3 regions of the Micromonospora sp. WMMD961 genome follow, and region 3 is predicted to be linked to each of the others. Evidence: riboswitches for the same ligand, from Rfam matches in the RefSeq annotation. Region 3 holds a riboswitch; each other region holds the start of a gene.
The links. Region 3 has a riboswitch for cobalamin ahead of O7614_RS15080 (CbtB-domain containing protein). Riboswitches for the same ligand answer to the same signal wherever they lie in the genome.

Region 1 (6,521 bases), 1.2 Mb from region 3:
CGGCTTGTCGTGGACGACCGTGAAGCGGGTCGCCGGCTGCCGGTCGGTCCCGACGATCCGGAAGCGGTAGTCGGCGCGTACCCCGGCGGGTTGGGACCGCTCCAGCGGTTGCAGGGTGTACCCGCCGGCGCTGACCGTCGTTCCGGTCGCCAGCGTCTCGCCCGCCGCGCCGTCACCTCGGTGCGTGTGCGGGCCGGTGCCCGCCGGGTGCTGGTGCCCGTCGGTCGCGGACACGCCCTGCCCGGAGGCGGGCGGAGCGCCCGCCGGCTGGCGGGCGGTGTTCGCCGGGCTCTGGTCGCCGGTGCCGATGCGAGCCAGCCCGAACCCGGCCAGCAGGGCTACCACCAGGCCGCCGACGAGCAGCGCCAGGTGGCCGTTGCTCAGCCGGGACCCGGGTGTCACGGCGGCGAGGTCCGTGTCGGGCCGTGCCCCGCGGTCGACAGTCGACCCGTCGTCGGTGGCGGTGAGGGCCTTCGTCTCCTGGTCGGCGGTGGCCAGGGCCTTCGGTTCCTGGTCGGTGGGCGTCGGGTCGACCGCGACGCCCGTGCGGGCCGTGACGACCGCGTTGCCGGTACGCGCCGCCGGCACGGCGGCCGGTCGCCGCTTACCGCCCGTGGGCTGCGCACCGACGCCGCTCGCCGCGCCGGCCTTGCCCGCGGAGGTCTTGGCAGCGGCCGTCTTCGCGGCGATGGTCCTGCCCCCGCCGGTCTTGCCGGCGGGCCTGTTCGTGGTACGCGCACCGCCGCCGCGTCGACCTGAGGTCCCCGGTGCGGTACGGCCCCGGCCGGTGGGTTTGCCGGTGGACGCCGTCCGGCGACGCCAGACGACGAATCCGGCCGCCGCCACGAGCGCCGCGATCGCCGCCGCCCAGCCGGCCCAGGCCAGTGCTCCCGAATCGCGCTCCTCGGCCGGCCCGGTCGGCGGGGCCACCGCAGCCCCGGACGGCTGGGTCACCGGCTGCGCCGAGGTTGTCGGCACCGCCGACGCCTGCCCGGACGACCCGTGCTGCTCGGTGGCGGCCACCAGCGCCGGGTCCGGCTGGGTCGTCGGCGGGCTCCACCCCTTGGGCGCCGCCGTCACCGGCCCGTTGTAGCGGAAGGTCAGCGTGCCCCGCACGGTGTCGCCGTCCGAGGCGACCGACAGGTAGCTCACCGAGTACTGGCCCTTGGCCGGCAGGTGGCTGACGGCCACCGTCGACGGGAACCCGGTCGTGTACTCACGTGGCTCGAACTGCCCGTTGACCAGGAAGTACTCCCGTACCGGCTTGTCCAGCGGCTTCGGCTCCCCGTACGACCAGCTGTTGTCGACCCGGATGCCGCCCGGGGCGGTGACGGTGAAGAACGCGTTGGGCGCGGTCTTCTCCGTGAAGAAGAGCTGCACCGCCGTCAACGGCTCGCTCACCGTGGCCCCACCCGCCGGCGTGGACATGGCGAGAGTCCCGTGAGCCGCGGCGGGTTGGGCGGACGCGAGGAGAGCGACCGCCGAGGCGAGGAGGAGCGCGAGGACACCCGAGAGCACCCGCCCCGGAGTCTGAGGGAGACGACGCATCTGAATATCCTGACCCGAGTGAGGCTTTTTTCAAGAGCTGGCGATCTTTTCCTCACATGGCAAAAGCTGACGACGCCGCGCTGGTATCCCCGCGCTGTGCCCCCGGTGCCACGACTTCCCTGGCCAGCTATGCTGCGGGCGGCGCTGGTTCGTCCCGTCGTGACCGGCGGGGCGTCGTAAGAGGGAACCCGGTGGAAGTCCGGGACTGCCCCGCAGCGGTGAGTGGGAACGAACGCCGTCATCAGCACTGGGCCGTCGGCCTGGGAAGCGACGGCCGGTAGGAGACCGGCGCGACCGGTCAGGCCCGCGAGTCCGAAGACCTGCCTGCGCTGCGTACACGACCGTGTGCGCCGCCGTCGGCCTCGCGGGTGGGCTCAGCGGGTGACGTGCCGTCCGTCGGCGCGTGCTCGTCAGTGTTTCCGCGTTCCGGTGGTGTGGTTTCCCGAGGGACGGACTACCGCTGTGCACGACACCGCCACGATCGCCGGCCGAGCGCCGTCGGCGTCGCACCTGACCCTGTCGCAGATCATGGACCAGCACCACACCAACCTGATGGGTACGGTGCACGGCGGCCGGATCCTCAACCTCATCGACTCGGTGGCCGGGGTGGTCGCCGCCCGGCACTCCGACGGGCCGGCGGTCACCGCCGCGATCGACGAGACCGCGTTCCTGCGCGCGGTGCGGGTCGGTGACGTCGTGCACGTCGACGCCCGCATCACCTGGGCCGGACGCAGCTCGATGGAGGTCGCGGTCAAGGTCACCGCCGACCGCTGGGACCGGGCCGTGCCGCCCACCGACGTGGCCACCGCCCACCTGGTCATGGTCGCCATCGACGACGACGGCCAGCCGAGGACGGTGCCGCCGCTGCTACCCGAGACCGACGGGGACCGGAGGCGCTACCGCGAGGCGGAGATCCGTCGGGAGCACCGGTTGGCCTTGCGGCGGGCGCTGCTCGACGGCGCCGAGGACGGCTGAGAGGTTCTCGGACCGCCCGTTGCGACCTTCCTCGGGTAGCTCGCCGCGATCGTCGTCCGGCCGGGCACGCCGGATGCGGACGCAGGACAACTCGGATGTCGCCCGGCCGGCAACCCAATTGGATAGCGTCCAGGTGATGTATCGATCACGGAGGGTGTGAACCGTCATGCGCGCTGCGGTGCTGCGGGAGTTCGACAGTCCACTGACGGTGGAGGACGTCGATCAGCCCGCTCCCGGGGCGGGGCAGGTGCTGGTGCGGATCATCGCCAGCGGGGTCAACCCACTCGACACGAAGATCCAGGCAGGAAAGGCCGCGCACGCGCGGGTCCAGCCGCCCGCGGTGCTCGGACTGGACCTGGCCGGCGTCGTCGCTGCGGTCGGCGCGGAGGTGGCCGGGTTCGCGCCGGGAGACGAGGTGTACGGGCTGTGCGGGGGAGTGGGCGACTTGCAGGGCTCGCTGGCCGAGTACGCCGCCGTGGACGCCCGGCTGCTGGCCCGCAAACCGAGCAGTCTGTCGATGCGGGAGGCCGCCGCGTTGCCACTGGCGGCGGTTACCTCCTGGGAGGGGCTGGTCGACCGGGCGGGGGTCCGCGCCGGGCAGAAGGTGCTGGTGCACGGCGGTGCCGGCGGGGTCGGATACGTGGGCGTGCAGCTTGCCCAGGCGCGCGGCGCCGAGGCGTACGCCACGGGCGGGCCGGCGAGCATGCGGGTGATCGAGAGCCTGGGCGCCGTGCCGATCGACTACACCTCGACCACGGTGGAGGAGTACGTCGAGAGGCACACCGGCGGCGAGGGGTTCGACGTCGTCGTCGACAACGTCGGTGGCGCGACGCTCGACGCGTCGTTCGCGGCGGTACGCACCTATCACGGGCACGTCGTCAGCGCGTTGGGTTGGGGGTCGCACTCGCTCGCCCCGCTGTCGTTTCGTGGCGCGACCTACTCCGGCGTGTTCACTTTGCTGCCGATGCTCACCGGACGGGGCCGCGAACACCACGGCGACATCCTGCGCGAGATCGCGACGCTGGCCGACGCCGGTGCCCTGCGCCCGCGACTGGATCCACGCACGTTCACGCTCGACACGGTCATGGACGCCCACCGGCTGGTCGCCGACGGCACCGCCGAGGGCAAGGTCGTCGTGGACGTCGCCGGTTGAGCAGAGCTGTTCGTTCGGGACGAAGGAGTCTAGCTCTGCGAGGAGCCGATCGACGGAGCTAGTTGTGCTGGGCCACCAAGATCATGCCGTCGTCAGGCCGTCGAAGGTGGATCGGCAGCGACAGAGGTTGACCAACGTTGACTGCCTGCGTCCCAGGTTGAGAGGTGTGATGCCCGCTTTGATCGCCTTCGCCGCCCACCGAGATCAATACAACGCCACGTCTTGAACACTTACTCCTGTGCCGTGGGAGTGAGCCAGGCCAGGGGTTGTCCGCTGAGGGCGGCGTCGGCAAGGCGGTGGGCGCTGGCGGTCTTCAGGGCGGCTCGTGAGCTGTCGATCCAGCGCTGCACGTTGTCGACGCCTTGGTGGCGGTACTCGACGGCTTGGACGAGGCATTCCAGCTTGTCAGCGTCACGAGCGACGACAGCTTCTAGTGTCTCGCCGGCTTCGTATTCGACGACTGCGGCGGTGATGACGTCGGCGACGGCCGGTGGGCAGGCGGCGACCTGGTCGGCGGTGACGGCGGTGTTGGGTACGGCGGTGAGATAGCGCTTGGCGATGTGTGGGATGTCGGTGATTCGGGTTTCCTGGGTGTCGTGCAGGACGCAGAGCATCGACACTCGGGCTGGGTCGGCGCCCTCCATGGCGGCGAGCATCATTCCGATGAGCGCCGTTCGGAAGGAGTGCTCGGCGATGGACTCGGGTTGCTTGACGCCAGCGAACCACCAGCCGGTGCGGGCGGCGCGTTTGAGGACGCCGGCTTCGAAGATGAAGTTCATCGCTCCGGCGGCGTCGTGGTCGTCGGTCATCTGCCCGTCCCTGTGCCGGTGAGTCCGTCCGCCCGCAGGCTGTAGACGATAGAGGTTCCTGCGGCCCGGCGACGAGAAGTTCCACTACAGCGACGGCTCCCATAAGTGGATCCCACCGGACCCGGACTACGACCAGGAGGTCTGGGACGAACAGGTCCGCCAACACAAGCATGGACACCTGTCGGCCGCCTACTTCGACCGCCCCGGCCCGAGGGTCGTCGACGGCGCGGAGATCCTCGCCGGCATCCTCGCTGGCCGTCCAGACTCCCGCGCTCGGCGGGTTTCCGCCGACGTCGGTTGAACTGTCGCGCCTGAGCGGCCGCGATGACAGCTGACGCCGATCGCCCGCTGCCCCGGCATTCGCAACGTACCGCACCGCACCGAGGGTCAGGCGTGTGCCCTCGCTGCACCAGCGAGGTCGACGATCCGGTCGCACCAGCGGTCCATCAGCGTCTGGTCGTGGCTGATGACCAGGACGCCGGCCCGCTGGGTGCGCTGGTAGTCGCGGATGACGGCGGCGACGTGCGCCTGGGTCGAGGCGTCCAGCATCGCCGTGGCCTCGTCACAGAGCAGGTAGTCCGGCCGGTGTACGAGGGCGCGGGCGAGGCAGGCCCGTTGTAGTTGCCCGTCGGACACCGCGTGTGGGCGTCGGCCGCGCAGGTCGGCGGTGAGGCCGACGAGGTCGGCGAGTTCGGCCACCCGCTCCCGGACCGTCGACTCGGGCGTTCGGACGGCGCGGAGCGGTTCGGCCATCAGGTCGTCGAGGCTCAGCCGGGGATCGGCGGCGGCGCGCGGGCTCTGGAAGAGGACGGCGACGCGGGTCCGCAGGTCGACCGGCACGGCGTAGCGCACTCCGTGGACCGGCGTGCCGTCGATGCTGACCTGGCCGTGGTCCGGGCGGTGCAGCAGGGCCAGGACCCGGACCAGTGTCGACTTGCCGCAGCCGGACGGGCCGCGAAGTCCGACCGTCTCGGCCCGATCGACCCGCACCGTGACGCCGTCGAGCACGACCTGACGGCCGTATCCGACGGTGACCTCGTCGGCGAGTAGGTGCTGCTGGCTGGTCACGCGACGGCTCCGGTGTGGATCGGGTGGTGGCAGACGACAGTGCCGTCACCGGCGACCGGTGTCGGCGGTGGTTGGATCGCGCAGGTGTCGGTGCGGTGCGGGCAGCGGGGCGCGAAGGCGCAGCCCGGAGGCAGCGCGGTGAGCATCGGCGGGTCGCCGGGCACCGGCCGGAAGGCGCGGTCCGGCAGGGCGTCGAGCAGCGCCGCCGCGTACGGGTGGGCTGGCGCGGTGAAGAGCGGTTCCGCATCCCGGTGTTCCACGACGCGGCTGGCGTACATGACGGCGACGGTGTCGGCGACCCGTTGCGCGGCGGCCAGGTCGTGCGTGATGAGGACGACGGCCGATCCGTTGTCGCAGCGGCGGCGCAGCAGGTCGAGGGTGTGGTCCACCAGCGGCCGGTCGAGGCCGGTGGTGGGCTCGTCGGCGATGAGCAGCGACGGGTCCGGTGCCAGTGCGAGGGCGGTGACCAGCCGCTGCGCCATGCCGCCGGAGAGTTCGTGCGGGTAGCGGTCCAGGTCGGCCGGGTCGAGCCCGACGTCGAGGGCGAGCCGGTCGGCGTCGGCGCGGTCCCGACCGTGCGCGCGCAGCGTCTCGGTGAGGAGTCGCCGTCCGGTGCGGACCGGGTTCAGCGCGGTGGCCGGGCTCTGCGGGACCAGCCCGACCCGACGGCCGCGTACCCGCCGGGCCAGGTGACGCTGACCGCAGGTGACCAGGTCGACCGGGTCGGTGCCGGGGTGGTGCAGGACGGCGTGGCCGGTGATCGTGGCGTTGCCCGGCAACAGGCCGAGCAGCGCGTGGGCCAGGACGGACTTGCCGCAGCCGGACTCGCCGACGACGGCCAGCAGTTCACCGGCCCGTACGGTGAGGTTGAGGTCGGTGACGGCGCGCACTGTCGTGTCGCGCAGCCGGAACTCGACGCCGAGGCCGTCCACTGCCAGCAGCGGGCCGGTTTCGGTGGTGCGGCCGGG
Region 2 (6,521 bases), 1.6 Mb from region 3:
CACCTCCATGTTCGGCGTCAACACCGACTCCAACGCCTGGGCCGTCTCCGGGCTCAACGCCTGCGGCATCCCGAGCCAGGGCACCGATTTCACCACCACCGCCGGCAAGACCCCGATCGACTTCCTCCGGGCCCAGCAGCTGACCGGCGGCGGGTTCAAGTACCTGCCCACCAACACCACCCCCTCGGCGTACGCCTCCATCGACGCGGTGCGGGCCCTGGCCGGCGCCGGCTACACCGCCGCTCCCCCGACGCCGGTCACCGCCGGCGCGCCCACCTGGGTCGCGGCGAGCGGATTCACCGCCGGCACCGCCACCCGGCTCGCCGTCATCATCGACAACGGCAGCGGCAGCATCAAGCCGTGCGCGGTCACCCTGACGCCGACCGCCGCCACCACCACCCTCGGCGCAGTACTGGACGCCGCCGTCGGCGCGGCCACCCCGAGCGGCTGCGTCACGGCCCTCAACCCGACCAGCGGCACCGGCACCATCACCGCTGTCAACGGCCTGGCCAACAGCGGCTCCTCGACCTGGAAGGTCGCCCGCGACGGCGGCTCCCCGGTCACCGCGACCCGCGGCACGACCGTGACCGTCGGCGACACGATCTACCTGCGCTACGGCGCCTGAGCGCCGGGTAGCGCGATGGTCAGCGGCGGCCCGGCCGTCGCTGACCATCCGCCGGTCGAACCGTCCGCCGCCGCTCAGGTGAGGATGACGAGGTGAACCGCGAACGGTGCGCCGGACAGACCACGACCTGAACATCGGGTTGATCAACTAACCAGGTCGTCACTCTGGTGAGGACAGCGACGGCCTGCGTCCGGGCCCGGTAGCCCGAGGCTTGCGCACGCCGCGAGCAGGCCCTCCAGGCGGGCTACTCGACGTCGGGTGTCCTTCAACTGCTGGCGAAGCTGATGCGCTTGGGCCTCACTGGCACCGAGTTGCCGACGGGCGGCGTCGAGCCGCTCGAAGTCGGCCGCTGTCAGCACGATCATCGGCTGCCCGTCCACAGTCCCGACACGGTGTTCGATCTTTCGGCGCATCGGGACCCTCTGGCTGGGCGGTGGGCGTTGCGGCTGCCCGCTGGGTTCCGCCCGTGGGCGGAACCCAGCGGATCATCATGCTGGCGGGGACTGGGCAGTCTCGGCCAGGAGCAGGGACAGCTCCCGGACCAGGTCGTCCATCGACTGGCCGCTCTGCGCCTTCACCAGGCCCAGAGCGAGATCGGCCAGCAGGTAAAAGCCGAGAGTGCGGGCCTGCTCGGAGCTGAACGCCGACATCAGTTCCTCCGCGCCGGCGAGATCACCGCGATGCTTGGCGGCGATGACCCCGGCGGCGCGTTGGACGATCTCGGCCGCCTCGGGGGTGTACCCGCTCACGCCCGGGTCAGATCTTCGGGGTGGCGGCGCGGGCGGCGTCGAAGCGGGAGATCACGTCGGTCCAGTTGACCAGGTTCCACAGCCGGTCCACGTAGTCCGGGCGGACGTTGCGGTACTGCAGGTAGTAGGCGTGCTCCCAGGCGTCGAACACCAGGATCGGGGTGGAGCCCTGTCCGACATTGCCGTGGTGGTCGTAGACCTGCTCCACGATCAGCCGCTGGCTGAGCGGCTCCCAGGCCAGCACACCCCAACCCGAACCCTGCACACCCTTGGTCGCCGCGGACAACTGACCGGCGAACCCGTCGAACGAGCCGAAGTGCTCGTCGATCGCCGCCGCCAACTCACCGTCGGGACGATCGCCGCCGTCGGGGGACAGGTTGTTCCAGAAGATCGAGTGCAGTACGTGCCCGGACAGGTTGAACGCGAACGTCTTCTCCAACCCGACCAGCGTCGCGTAGTCGCCCTTGTCGCGGGCCTCGGCGAGCCGGTCGAGCCCGTCGTTGGCGCCCTTGACGTACGCGGCGTGGTGCTTGTCGTGGTGCAGCTCCAGGATCTCGCCGGACATGGCGGGTTCGAGTGCGCCGTAGTCGTAGGGCAGGTCGGGCAGGTTGTACACGGCCATGAATACTTCCTCTCAGTGCTGCCTTAGTTTGGCTGTTGCCATTATCTTGCAACAAGGGTCTGGATGTCGTCGGGGGACGTGACTTGATCGGCCCGCGCACGTCGAGCACGTCGGCGCGGACGCTGGCGTCGGCGTGCTGGCCACTCGGACTCGGCCTAAAACAGGGGTTCGGAGGAACACCCAGACGATCTCGCCCAGCTCGGCGACCTGGGTTGGCGCGCCGTCGCTGCCGAGGAGCCCCGAAACCGGTCGAGTCGTGTCGAGGGTCTGATAAGCCTGCGGCACCGAGGATCAGCTCACGGCCGTACGATGGTCGGCAGTGCTGGTTCGCCGCACCGTCTCGGTGCGACGTCGTGAGAGGGCACCCAGTGCGACACCGCGACTGCCCCGCAGCGGTGAGTGGGCACGACCGCCGTAATACGCACTGGACGCGTGAGCGTCTGGGAAGCGACGGCCAGTAGGAGATCGGTTCGCCCCGGTCACGCCCGCGCGTCCGAAGACCTGCCCGCACCACGTGCGCCGCCGTCGGCCCCCCGGGAGGGTCAGGGCGAGGCGTTCCGGCTCGCCGCCAGCGGAGTCGCCGACGCTACCCAGATCCACACCCACCTGTGCTACTCCGAGTTCGGCGAGGTGCTGCCCGCCTCGTCGCTGGCGCCGCCGAGGTCCGAAGCACGCTCACCTGAGCGCAGGGTGGGGCGGCGCGGCACGCCGCCGCCCCACCCTGGCGTGCGACGATGCCCGCGTCGGCCAGGCGGCGTCAACCTACGCCGGCGGAAACCTGACGAGCGCGGGAATCCGGGCGGCCGGCGAGGATGGCGGCGAGGATCTCCGCACCGTCGACGACCCTCGGGCCGGGGCGGTTGAAGTAGGCGGGCCCGTCGACCACCCACACCTGGCCCCGACGAACCGCAGGCAGGTCGACCCAGCCGGGTTGCCCGGCTGCCACGGACAGCTCGTCGATGGTCCGTTCGGGCGTGAACCCACACGGCCCGAACACCACCACGTCCGGAGCCAGGTCGGCGACCACCGACCACTGATGTGGGGTGCTGTGCGCCCCCGGGCCGAGCAGCAAAGGCCGTCCACCCCCGAGGGTGATCTGCTCCGGCACCCAGTGCCCGCCCGGCATCAACGGGTCGAGCCACTCGACGAACAGCACCGTAGGCGCGCCGGGCAGCGCGCCGGGCAGCGCGCCGAGACGACGCTCGGCGTCCGCCCGGATCTCCGCCGCCCTGCCGGTCGTGCCGGTCAGGGCGGCTACGGCGCCGACCGTGTCCAGTATCCCGCCGATGGTCCTCGCCTCCAGCGACACCACCCTGGTGTCGAGGTCGATCAACCGAACCGCGTCATTCACCCGGGCATAGGAGACCGCGCACACGTCGCACAGGTCCTGGGTCAGGATCAGATCCGGCTTCAGGTCCTCCAGCGTCGTCACGTCGAGCTGGTACAACGACGATCCTCGGTGCGCGTCGCCGGCGATCGCCGCTGAGATCTCCCGGCTCGTCAACGCCTCGGGCAGAGACGTTCCGGTCACCACCGGAACACCGGCCAGGTCCCCCGGCGGCCAGTCACACTCGTGCGTGCGGCCGACCAGATACCCGGTCAGGCCGAGCATGGCCACGATGTCCGTGGCCGCCGGCAGCAGTGAGACGATCCGCACACCCGCCTGCCTACCAGGCACGACCAAGCCGCGTCCACTCCGACAGCGCGTGGCACCCCCTGCATCTGACGAACGACCCTGCGGCAGCTCCCGTGATCGCGCCACGACCCAACGGGCGACAGTCGACGTACGGGCCGCCGGGTCGTCGACGGGGGCGACGTCGGCCAGACTCTCGTGTATCCCGAGCAGGCACTGGTCGACACTTCTTGCGGCTACGGGAACTGGCGTCTGCCGTCGCCCGACTGATACTCGACGGACGTGGTGTCAGACCGGAACGGGGCGTGTGATGACGGCTGAGCGGTGGTGGGCTCCGACGGGTGTGGCGACGGCGGCGATGGCCACGTCGATGACGGCGCTGTACGCCACATCGGCGTTGGCCCCGTTCCTGGTTGCCGACCTGGGTCTGTCCCGAACGGCGGTGGGTGCCGTGGTGACGGTGTCCTTCGCGGTCGCGGCGGTGGTGTCTCTCATCGCCGGGCACCTGATCGACCTGGGTGGAGCGCGGCGGGGACTTCTGGCGATGTGCGTGGCCGTGCTGGTGGCCCTGCTCGGCGCGTCCGCGGCGCCCGGTTACGGGTGGCTTCTGGTGGCGGTGGCGGTGGCGGGCGTGGGGCAGGCACTGGCCAATCCGGCGACGAATGTGTTGGTCTCCGGCGCGGTTCCGCCGCAGCGTCGGGGTAGCGCCATCGGGGTGAAGCAGGCGGGGGTGCAGTTGGCGGCGTTCACGTGCGGGCTCGTACTGCCGGCGGTGGCTGCTCTGGCCGACTGGCGGGTGGCGTTGCGGGTGTCGGCGTTGGTCCCGCTGGCGACGGTGATCGCGGTGTGGTGGTCGGTTCCGACTGTCGCGCGCCGGGTAGCGGCCGGCTCATGGTGGCGGCTGTCGGCACCGACCGGTTGGTTGGCCTGGTTGGTGGCGTTCTCGCTGTTGCTGGGCACCGGGCTGGCGGCGGTGAACACCTACCTTCCGCTCTACGCGACCCAGCGGCTGGGCCTGGGCACGGGTACGGGCGGAGCTCTGCTCGCCGCGTTCGGCGTGACGGGTCTGCTGGCCCGCGTGTGGTGGGGCCGCTGGGCTGACCGGACTGCGGAGGTGACCGTTGCCCTGGCAGGGCTGGCTGCGGCGGCAGTCGTCGGGATCCTGCTGGTGCTCTCGGCGGATCATGTCTGGGCCGGTCTGGTCTGGATCGGCGCGGTGGTGGTCGGCGGATCGGCGACGGCGGCGAACGCGCTGTCGATGCTGATGGTGCTGCGTCGAGGCAAGGCCCTGGGGCAGGCGTCAGGGCTGGTGTCGGTGGGTTTCTTCGGCGGCTTCGTCGTCGGGCCGACCGCCGTCGGTTGGTGCGCCGACGCCGGCGGGTGGGGGGCGGCGTGGCTGGTGGTCGCGGCGGTGTTCGCCGGCACGGCGTTGCTCGCGATGCGGGTGCGCTCCGCCAGCGCCCAGCCGAAGGTCGCGGCGTGAACGACGGTGACCTGCGCGCCGCGTTGGATGCGTTGCTGGGGCGGGTGACGGTCGTCGCCGCGCAGGTGGGCGACCGGTTTCCGCTGTACGCGGATCCGGACTCCGGTGACTGGGTGTCGACACGTCGCGGGTCGTGGACAGGTGGTTTCTGGGCCGGGTGGTGGTGGCTCAGGGCCGCCGTGACCGGGCTGCCCGCGGACCGGAACACCGCTCGGCGTTGGACGCTTCGACTCGCCCCCCGGGCGGGTGATGACACGGTGACCCGGGGGATGACGTTCTGGTACGGCGCGGGCCAGGGCCACCGGCTGTGCGGGGACGTGCTCGCCGGGCGGGTCGCCCGCGACGGGGCCGCCGCGCTGGCCGACAGCTTCGACCCTGGACTGGGGTTGGTGCCGGTGGGTGGTGCGTTCGGTGCGGGTCCGACCCCCCGGGCGGGCGTGGACGCGTTGGCGGGGACCGTGTCGCTGCTCGCGATGGCCGCTGACGCGGGCGCACACGACCTGGACAGCCTGGCCCGAACCCATGTCGAACGGCACGTCGAACTGCTGGTGGGCGCTGACGGCGGCATACGCCCGGAGGCGGTCCTGAGCCCCGACGGCATGCCGGTCGGCGGGGCCGAGTTCTCGGATGGTTGGGCGCGGGGGCAGGCGTGGGGTCTGTTGGGCGTGGCGGTGGCCGCGCGCCGGTGGGGCGGCGGCTTCACCGATGCGGGCTGTCGGGTGGCTCGCTGGTGGCTTGCGCGGTTCGGGCAGCAGGTGCCGGTTGCGGTGCTCGGGCGACCTGCATCGCCGGTGGACACCTCGGCGGCGGTGATCGCTGCGGCCGGCCTGCTCACCCTGTCCGAGGTGACCGCCGACGATGCCTGGGGTGCGACGGCCCGTGCGATCGTGAGCGACGTGGTGGGTCATCACCTCGACGGTGACGGAGTGCTGCGAGGCGGCTGCTATGACCTCGCCGGCGGTGTCGCCGTCCGGCACGAGCTGGTCTGGGGAAGCTATTTTCTGGCTGCCGTCCTCGCCGTGCTCACCCGCCGGGTGCGGGAGCATCCCTGGTAGTGGTCAGTGCCCTCGGCGGAGTAGGCGGCGGGCCACGGTGGTGATGTGCAGCTCGTCGGGGCCGTCGAGGATCCGGGCCGCGCGGGCGGTGCGGGCCAGCATCGGTAGCGGGGTGTCGTCGGTGAGTCCTTCGGCGCCGTGCACCTGGGTGGCCCGGTCGACGATGGCGCAGAGGGCGCGGGCGGTGACCACTTTGGCGGTGCCGACGGCGATGCGGGTGTCGCCGCCGTTGGTGAGCGCGTCGACCGCGGCGTGGGTGAGCGCACGGGCGGCGGCGAGGTCGGCGTGACTGTCGAAGACGAGGCCGTGCAGGAGCTGCTGCTCGGAAAGGGGGCCACCGTGGGCGTGGCGGGT
Region 3 (6,521 bases):
ACCCCGAGCGCCGCGGTGGGTTCGTCGAGGATGACCACGTTGGTCGCCCAGATGATGGCGCGGGCCACCGCGACGCACTGCCGTTGCCCACCGGACAACATGGCGATCGGGGTGGTGACCCGCGGGATCCGCACACCGAGTTCGTCGAGGGCCGCGGCGGCGCCCTGCCGCATGGCGCGCTTGTCCAGCAGCCCCAGCCGACCGAGCGGTCCGGAGCGCAGGATCTCCCGGCCGAGATACAGGTTGGCGGCCACGCTGAGGTCGTCGGCGACGGCAAGATCCTGGTAGACCGTCTCCACCCCCGCTCGGCGGGCGTCGACCGGGGTCGAGAACCGCACCGGACGACCACCCACCAGGATCTCGCCCTCGTCCGGCGGGTGCACACCGGAGAGCGTCTTGATCAGAGTGCTCTTCCCCGCGCCGTTGTCGCCGATCAACGCGACGACCTCACCTCGGTGGACCGTGAAGTCGGCTCCACGCAACGCCTCGACGTGTCCGAAGCGCTTGACGATGCCGCGGGCCTCCAGGACCGGCGGGTCCCCGGCGGACGGCAACTCGCCGGCGTCGGCGGTGGCCGTTGGAGTCGCGCCCATCACTGCACCGGAGGGTTGGCGCAGCTGGGCTCGAGCACCGCCTTGATCTCCGCCGAGTCGATGTTCTCCTTGGTGACGAACGTGACGCCGGTGTCGGCCGACGCCAGTGGTGCCTTGTCCCGGAGGTGCTTGACCATCTTGTCGACGCCGAAGTAGCCCATCTTGAACGGGTTCTGCACGACCAGCGCTGAGATCTGACCGCTGCGCAGCCCGGCCACCTCGTCGGGGGCGGCGTCCCAACCGATGATGACCACCTTGCCCGACTTGCCCGCCGCCTGGATGGCCTGCGCGGCGCCGAGCACACTCGGCTCGTTGGCCGCGAAGATGCCCTTGAGGTTGGGGTTGGCGGTGAGGATGTTCTCGGTGACCCGCCGCGCCTCGTTGACGTCACTGCGGCTGGGCTGCTGGCCGACCAGCTTCAGGTTGGGGAACTGGGCGAGGCCGGCCTTGAAGCCGTCGACCCGCTCGGTGTTGGTCTGCGACCCGGGCTGGAACTCGACCAGGGCCACGTCGTGGTTGCCGGGGCCCAACTCGGTGGCAAGCAGCTTCGCCGCCTCGGTCGCCGACGCGCGGTTGTCGGTGGCGAAGAGCGGCACGCCCGACGGCTGCGGGCTGGTGCCGGAGTCGATCATCGCGACCGGGATGTTGGCGGCGAGCGCCTGGTCGGTGGCCGGCGCCAGCGCGCTGGAGTCGGTGGCCGCGTAGACGATGCCGTCGACCTTCTTGGTGACGAAGTTCTGGATCAGGTTGACCTGGCCCTCGACGTCGGTCTCGGTGGTCACCCCGTCCCACTGGACGGTGACGTCCCCCGCGCGCTGCGCGGCACACTCCGCGCCCGCCTTCACCGTGTTCCAGTAGTCGGCTCCGACGGCCTTCGGTACGACGGCGAGCTTCAACGGGCCGCTCGCGTCCTTGGTCGCGCCGTCTCCGCCGTCCCGGACCTCGACGCCGCCGCAGGCGCTGAGCAGTGCGGTGGCCGCGACCGCGGCCAGGATGGCCTGTGCACGCAGGAGGGGCTTGCGCTCCGGTCGGCTGGTGGTGGTGTGTGCCATGGTGTGTGTCCTTCCTCGTTCGGACTCGTGGAATGGCATGTCAACCCCGCGATTCCAGCCGCCGGCGGCGGTACTGGTCGAAGTAGACGGCGGCCCAGATGATCAGGCCGACGATCACCTGCTGGTAGTGGATGCTGATGTCGAGCAGGACGGCCCCGTTGCGCACCAGGGCGATGAGGAAGGCACCGATGATCGTCCCGACGATCCGACCCTGGCCCCCGAAAAGGCTGGCTCCGCCGATGACCGCGGCGGCGATCACGTCGAGCTCCAGCGAGATCCCGTAGTTCGGCTGGCCGGAGTTGACGCGGGAGGCGGCGATCATGCCACCGAGCCCGACCAGCACGCCCGCCAGCACGTACACCCCGGTCAGGTGACGTCCCACCCGGATGCCGGAGCGGCGCGCGGCCTCCAGGTTGGAGCCCATCGCGTAGGTGTACTGACCGAAGCGGGTCTGCGAGAGCAGGAAGGCGACCCCGACGGCCACGAGGACGGTGATCACGACGGCGAACGGAACACCGATGATCTCTCCGTTGCCCAGCAGCTGGAACGACCGGGGCAGGCCGTAGACGCCGACCGCGCCGGTGATGATGAAGACGAGACCGCGGCCGACGGACATCGTGCCCAGCGTCGCGATGAACGGCGGTATCCGGGCCGCCGTCACCAGCAGCCCGTTCAACAGCCCGGCCAGTGCGCCGACGCCGATCGCGACCGCCGTCGCGGCCCAGAGGGAGAAGCCGAGGTCGCGGACGACCATCGCGCCCAGCACGCCGGCGAGCGCGGCCACCGACCCCACGGACAGGTCGATGCCCTTCGTGATGATGATCATCGTCTGCGCCGTGGCGATGATGGCGATCACCGCCGTCTGTGCCCCGATGTTGAAGAGGTTGTCCGCCGTCAGGAAGTAGGGGCTCGCGAAGGTCAACGCGACGAACAGGACGACCAACGCGGTGGCGGCGGTGAACTCGGAGACGGCGTGGGAGATCCGCTCCCGGAACCAGTCAGCGAGTTCGCCGCGCTGCGTGCCGGCGGATGCCTCGACGGTACTCATCGTCGGACCTGACCTCCCCAAGCGTGGGGCCAGCACTCGACGGAGGACCCGTCGTGGTGCCGAGCACCTATGAGCGACCGAGCCTCCCAAGAGAGGAGAGGGCCTGGCCTGAACCTGCCTCACCGTGACGATAGATCAGATGTTTTCCTTGATCAGCCGTTACCATGCCATGCGCCAATGCGCGTTGCCAAGGTCTTACAACCATGTTTTGTCATCGTTACCAGCGCCGCCCGACGCATAGGTCTGATCACAACGGCACAACTGCGGCCGAGTGGCACGGACCCGACCGCCCGACGTGCGACCGGCGGACAATCGGCCAGCGACGGTCCACACCGGATCGGCGAGTCCGGCCCCAACGACCATGCGCACCTCGCACCTTCCGGTGGATCAACGCGAGCATGTTATCGATAACATCCTATGCCCGGAGGCGGTCGCGGGCACGGCCGTCTCGCCGAGACCTGCCGACGGCACAGCCCGCGAGCCGCTGCCGGATCACGACGCCGTAAGCCGGTACTCCCGGCAGGCTGTCCGCCGCCAGATCGCCGCACGCTCGTCGTCGGCCAGTGGGTCCAGCAGATCGCCGAGGACCCGCACCCAGCGGGTGTACGAGGTGGCGAGCAGACACACCGCCAGTCCGAGCCGAACATCAGCCGGCCCGGCCCGAACACGTCGAGCGCGTGCTCGACGGCCGGCCGCAGGTCCGCCGCTGTCCAGGGGCCACCGCTCACCTCGGTCACCAGGCCGGAGAGCTTCGCCGTCGTGTTCGGCTCGGCGGCGAAACTCCGCAGCCACCCTCGCGGATGACCGCGTACACCTTCGCCGTGTCGGATCCGCCGGTACCGACGCCAACCCCTGTGCGTCGGCCGGTGGCGCGTCCGCGCCCGTGGCCGGGTTGACCGCCTGAGGCGGCGCCGATACCGTCGACCCACTATCTGCGGCGACGCGAGGGAAGCCGGTGTGATTCCGGCGCGGTCGCGCCACTGTGAGCGGTTCCCCCATGACGAGGGGCCGCGAGCCAGGACGCTCGGTCGTCCGCAGCCTTGCGATGGGGACGCGTCATCCCCGGGGAGGTCTGTGATCACATGTCCAGTTCCACGTCCAGCCGGCCGTTGGTGACCCCCGCTGGCACCACTCGTCTGTTGTGGACGGTGACGGCGACCGTCGTCGCGCTCGCCCTGCTGGCCTACCTCGTCGCCTTCGACCAGGGTGCGGTGTCGCGCAATGGCATGTACCTGCACGAGCTGATGCACGACGGCCGGCACCTGCTGGGTGTTCCGTGCCACTGAACGCCAGCACCGCTCCCCCGTTCGTCACCGTCCTCGTCCGCGGGCTGCTCGCCGGCCTGATCGCCGGGCTGCTCGCCGGGACGTTCGCCTATGTCGCGGGCGAACCGCACGTCGAGGCGGCCATCGCCATCGAGGAGGCGGCGTCGGCGCACACCGAGCCCGTCGCGGGCGCGCACGACCACGAGGACGCCCTGGTCAGCCGCAACGGGCAGCGCAGCGGCCTGTTCCTGGCCACCGGCCTGTTCGGTGCCGCGATGGGCGGTCTGCTGGCCACCGCGTACGTCCTGCTGTCACGCCGACGGCGCAGCTACGACGACGGACGGTCGGCCCTGTTGCTGGCCGGCGCGGCGCTGCTCGGCGCGGTGATCGTGCCGTTCCTCAAGTACCCGGCGAACCCGCCGGCGGTCGGCGACCCGGCCACCATCGACCAACGCACCGTCACCTACCTGCTGATGGTGGTGCTCGGTCTGGTCGCCGTGTGGGCGGGCTCGCTGGGTTACCGGTCGGTCGGCGCCCAGGCCCCGCTGTGGCAGCGCGCCGCCGCGGCCGTCGGCGGATTCCTGCTGGTCACCGTGGTGTCCTACGTGGTGCTTCCGTCGTTCCAGGAAGTTCCCGCCGATTTCCCCGCGACATTGCTGTGGGACTTCCGGCTGGCCTCCCTCGGCACCCAGGTGGTGCTCTGGACCGGGATCGGTCTGCTGTTCGGCGCCCTGATGCACCACGACCGGCGTCGTCGGACCGCCGCAGCACTTCCGAGCACGTGACCGCGACCAGCCTCCGGCTGGTCGCCCACGCGCACACCACCGCCCTGCGTCAGGCCCGCTTCGGCGGGCCTGACGACGGCCTGGACGAGGGCGGCCGGCGGGCCGCCCTCGCCCTGGCCCAGGATCGACCGGACCGACGTGGGCACCTCGGCGTGGACCGCGCCTGCCTGTCCAGTCCGGCGGCGGCGGCCACCCAGACCGCCGACGCGCTCGGGTTGCTGCCCACCATCGAGGCGGCGTTGGCGGACTGCGACTACGGCGACTGGACCGGGCGGTCGATCGAGGAGATCGCCGTCGAGCAACCGCAGGCGCTGCACGAATGGATGTCCGAACCGGAGTCCGCACCGCACGGCGGTCAATCCGTCGCCGCCCTGCGGGACCGCGTCGGTCGCTGGCTGGACCGGCAACGAGGCGCTCACCAGCGGATCACCGCAGTCGCCCACCCGCTGGTGATCCGGGTCGCGGTCGTGCACGCCCTGGACCTGCCCCTGGCGACGTACCGGCAGGTGGACGTGGAGCCGTTGGCGATCGTCCGGCTGACCGGCCGTGGGTCGCGCTGGCACCTCCGACTGGGCCCGCCCCGGGTGGCCTGAGCCATCGCCACACCGCTGTTCGGCGGGCTCTGTGTCACGGGCCGCGATGGTCGCCTGGGCTAGGGCATCTGCGTGTCGGTCGACTCGTCGACAAATATCTGTTCGATCGGCAGACCGAAGAGCCTGGCCAGACGGAACGCGACGGGCAGGCTCGGGTCGAACTTCCCGGTCTCGATCGCGTTGATCGACTGTCGTGAGACGCCAACGCGCTGAGCCAGGTCAGCTTGCGTCCACGCCTGTTCGGCTCGGAGGGCGGCGATCCGGTTCTTCATCGGTACCTGATCCAGCCGATGACGGACGTGACGACGTAGACGACCCCCAAGAGCAGAGGAAAGAGTGCGATGTTGAGGTCGTGGGTGATGAGCCTGGCGGCGTCGGCTGCGACATAGGCGAAGCCGACGACCCAGCCCACCCCGAGGGTGACCGCCAGCGAATCCTGCATGACCTTGCGCCAGAGATCATCAATTGCTCGGAGAAAGCTCGCGAAAGCGACGATCCAGGCGGCACCGACAAGAGCGTTGACTCCGACCAGGATCCAGCTCGCCATTGGCGACCTCTGCGCCTCCCGCAGCAATTCAGGGCCGAATCTGGCTGCGGCAAGGCTGACCACCCAGGCCAGCGTCCACAGCGCCAGCCGGACAGCAGCCCGGTTGGAGTCCCGATATTTCGTGGTCACGTCGCAGGCTTCCACGGCCCTCCCTCTGCGTTGTCGCGTCAAGCACGCTTGACCTTAGCCGCCGGAGTCAAGCATGCTTGACTCCGGCGGCGTTCCCACGATTCACGGAGGCAGCGATGGCCCGTTACAAGGCGCAGAACAGGATCATCAAGGCTGTGCTCACCGCCAAGGATGAAGACAGGATCGCCGAGGAGATGATTCAGCCCGTCCTGGACGAGGGCACGGAGAACGGCTGGACTCTTCACTCGTTCCAGGCGACGCCCGCAGGACTCGTGTTCATCTGGGAGCTGCCCGACTGACCCCGAGGAGCGCCGTGGCCGTACGGCATCGAGACGCGGACTGTCCCAGCGAACCCGTGAGGTCGAATGGCGTAGGGCGGGCCGTGAGCACGGCCCGCCCTACGCGTCGAATCCGTTCTAGCCGGTGACCGTGAACGGTCGGGACACCTTCGTCGCCGACGTCGCACCGGTCAGCGTGACGCTCGTCGGCCCGGCCTTGGCCGATCCGGG

Region 1: it holds a riboswitch for cobalamin, as region 3 does, so the genes downstream of both, O7614_RS20790 (acyl-CoA thioesterase) here and O7614_RS15080 (CbtB-domain containing protein) in region 3, are expected to answer to the same signal.
Region 2: it holds a riboswitch for cobalamin, as region 3 does, so the genes downstream of both, O7614_RS22130 (hypothetical protein) here and O7614_RS15080 (CbtB-domain containing protein) in region 3, are expected to answer to the same signal.

What each region holds. Positions count from the first base shown of each region.
Region 1 covers NZ_JARUBJ010000002.1:4,587,069-4,593,589, reverse strand. The annotation lists gene O7614_RS20795 (copper resistance protein CopC) at 1-1,548, opposite strand, end outside; cobalamin riboswitch at 1,677-1,891, shown strand; gene O7614_RS20790 (acyl-CoA thioesterase) at 2,011-2,523, shown strand; gene O7614_RS20785 (zinc-dependent alcohol dehydrogenase family protein) at 2,690-3,676, shown strand; gene O7614_RS20780 (HD domain-containing protein) at 3,907-4,485, opposite strand; gene O7614_RS20775 (ATP-binding cassette domain-containing protein) at 4,873-5,553, opposite strand; gene O7614_RS20770 (ABC transporter ATP-binding protein) at 5,550-6,521, opposite strand, start outside.
Region 2 covers NZ_JARUBJ010000002.1:4,903,859-4,910,379, forward strand. The annotation lists gene O7614_RS22115 (hypothetical protein) at 1-625, shown strand, start outside; gene O7614_RS22120 (superoxide dismutase) at 1,114-1,374, opposite strand; gene O7614_RS22125 (superoxide dismutase) at 1,382-1,996, opposite strand; cobalamin riboswitch at 2,303-2,520, shown strand; gene O7614_RS22130 (hypothetical protein) at 2,498-2,860, shown strand; gene O7614_RS22135 (ABC transporter substrate-binding protein) at 2,754-3,653, opposite strand; gene O7614_RS22140 (MFS transporter) at 3,940-5,112, shown strand; gene O7614_RS22145 (hypothetical protein) at 5,109-6,167, shown strand; gene O7614_RS22150 (acyl-CoA dehydrogenase family protein) at 6,171-6,521, opposite strand, start outside.
Region 3 covers NZ_JARUBJ010000002.1:3,352,855-3,359,375, reverse strand. The annotation lists gene O7614_RS15100 (ATP-binding cassette domain-containing protein) at 1-593, opposite strand, end outside; gene O7614_RS15095 (ABC transporter substrate-binding protein) at 593-1,645, opposite strand; gene O7614_RS15090 (ABC transporter permease) at 1,686-2,693, opposite strand; gene O7614_RS15085 (hypothetical protein) at 3,186-3,320, opposite strand; cobalamin riboswitch at 3,589-3,741, shown strand; gene O7614_RS15080 (CbtB-domain containing protein) at 3,776-3,979, shown strand; gene O7614_RS15075 (CbtA family protein) at 3,970-4,743, shown strand; gene O7614_RS15070 (histidine phosphatase family protein) at 4,740-5,336, shown strand; gene O7614_RS32230 (helix-turn-helix transcriptional regulator) at 5,396-5,608, opposite strand; gene O7614_RS32225 (hypothetical protein) at 5,605-6,012, opposite strand; gene O7614_RS15060 (hypothetical protein) at 6,129-6,311, shown strand; gene O7614_RS15055 (GH92 family glycosyl hydrolase) at 6,429-6,521, opposite strand, start outside.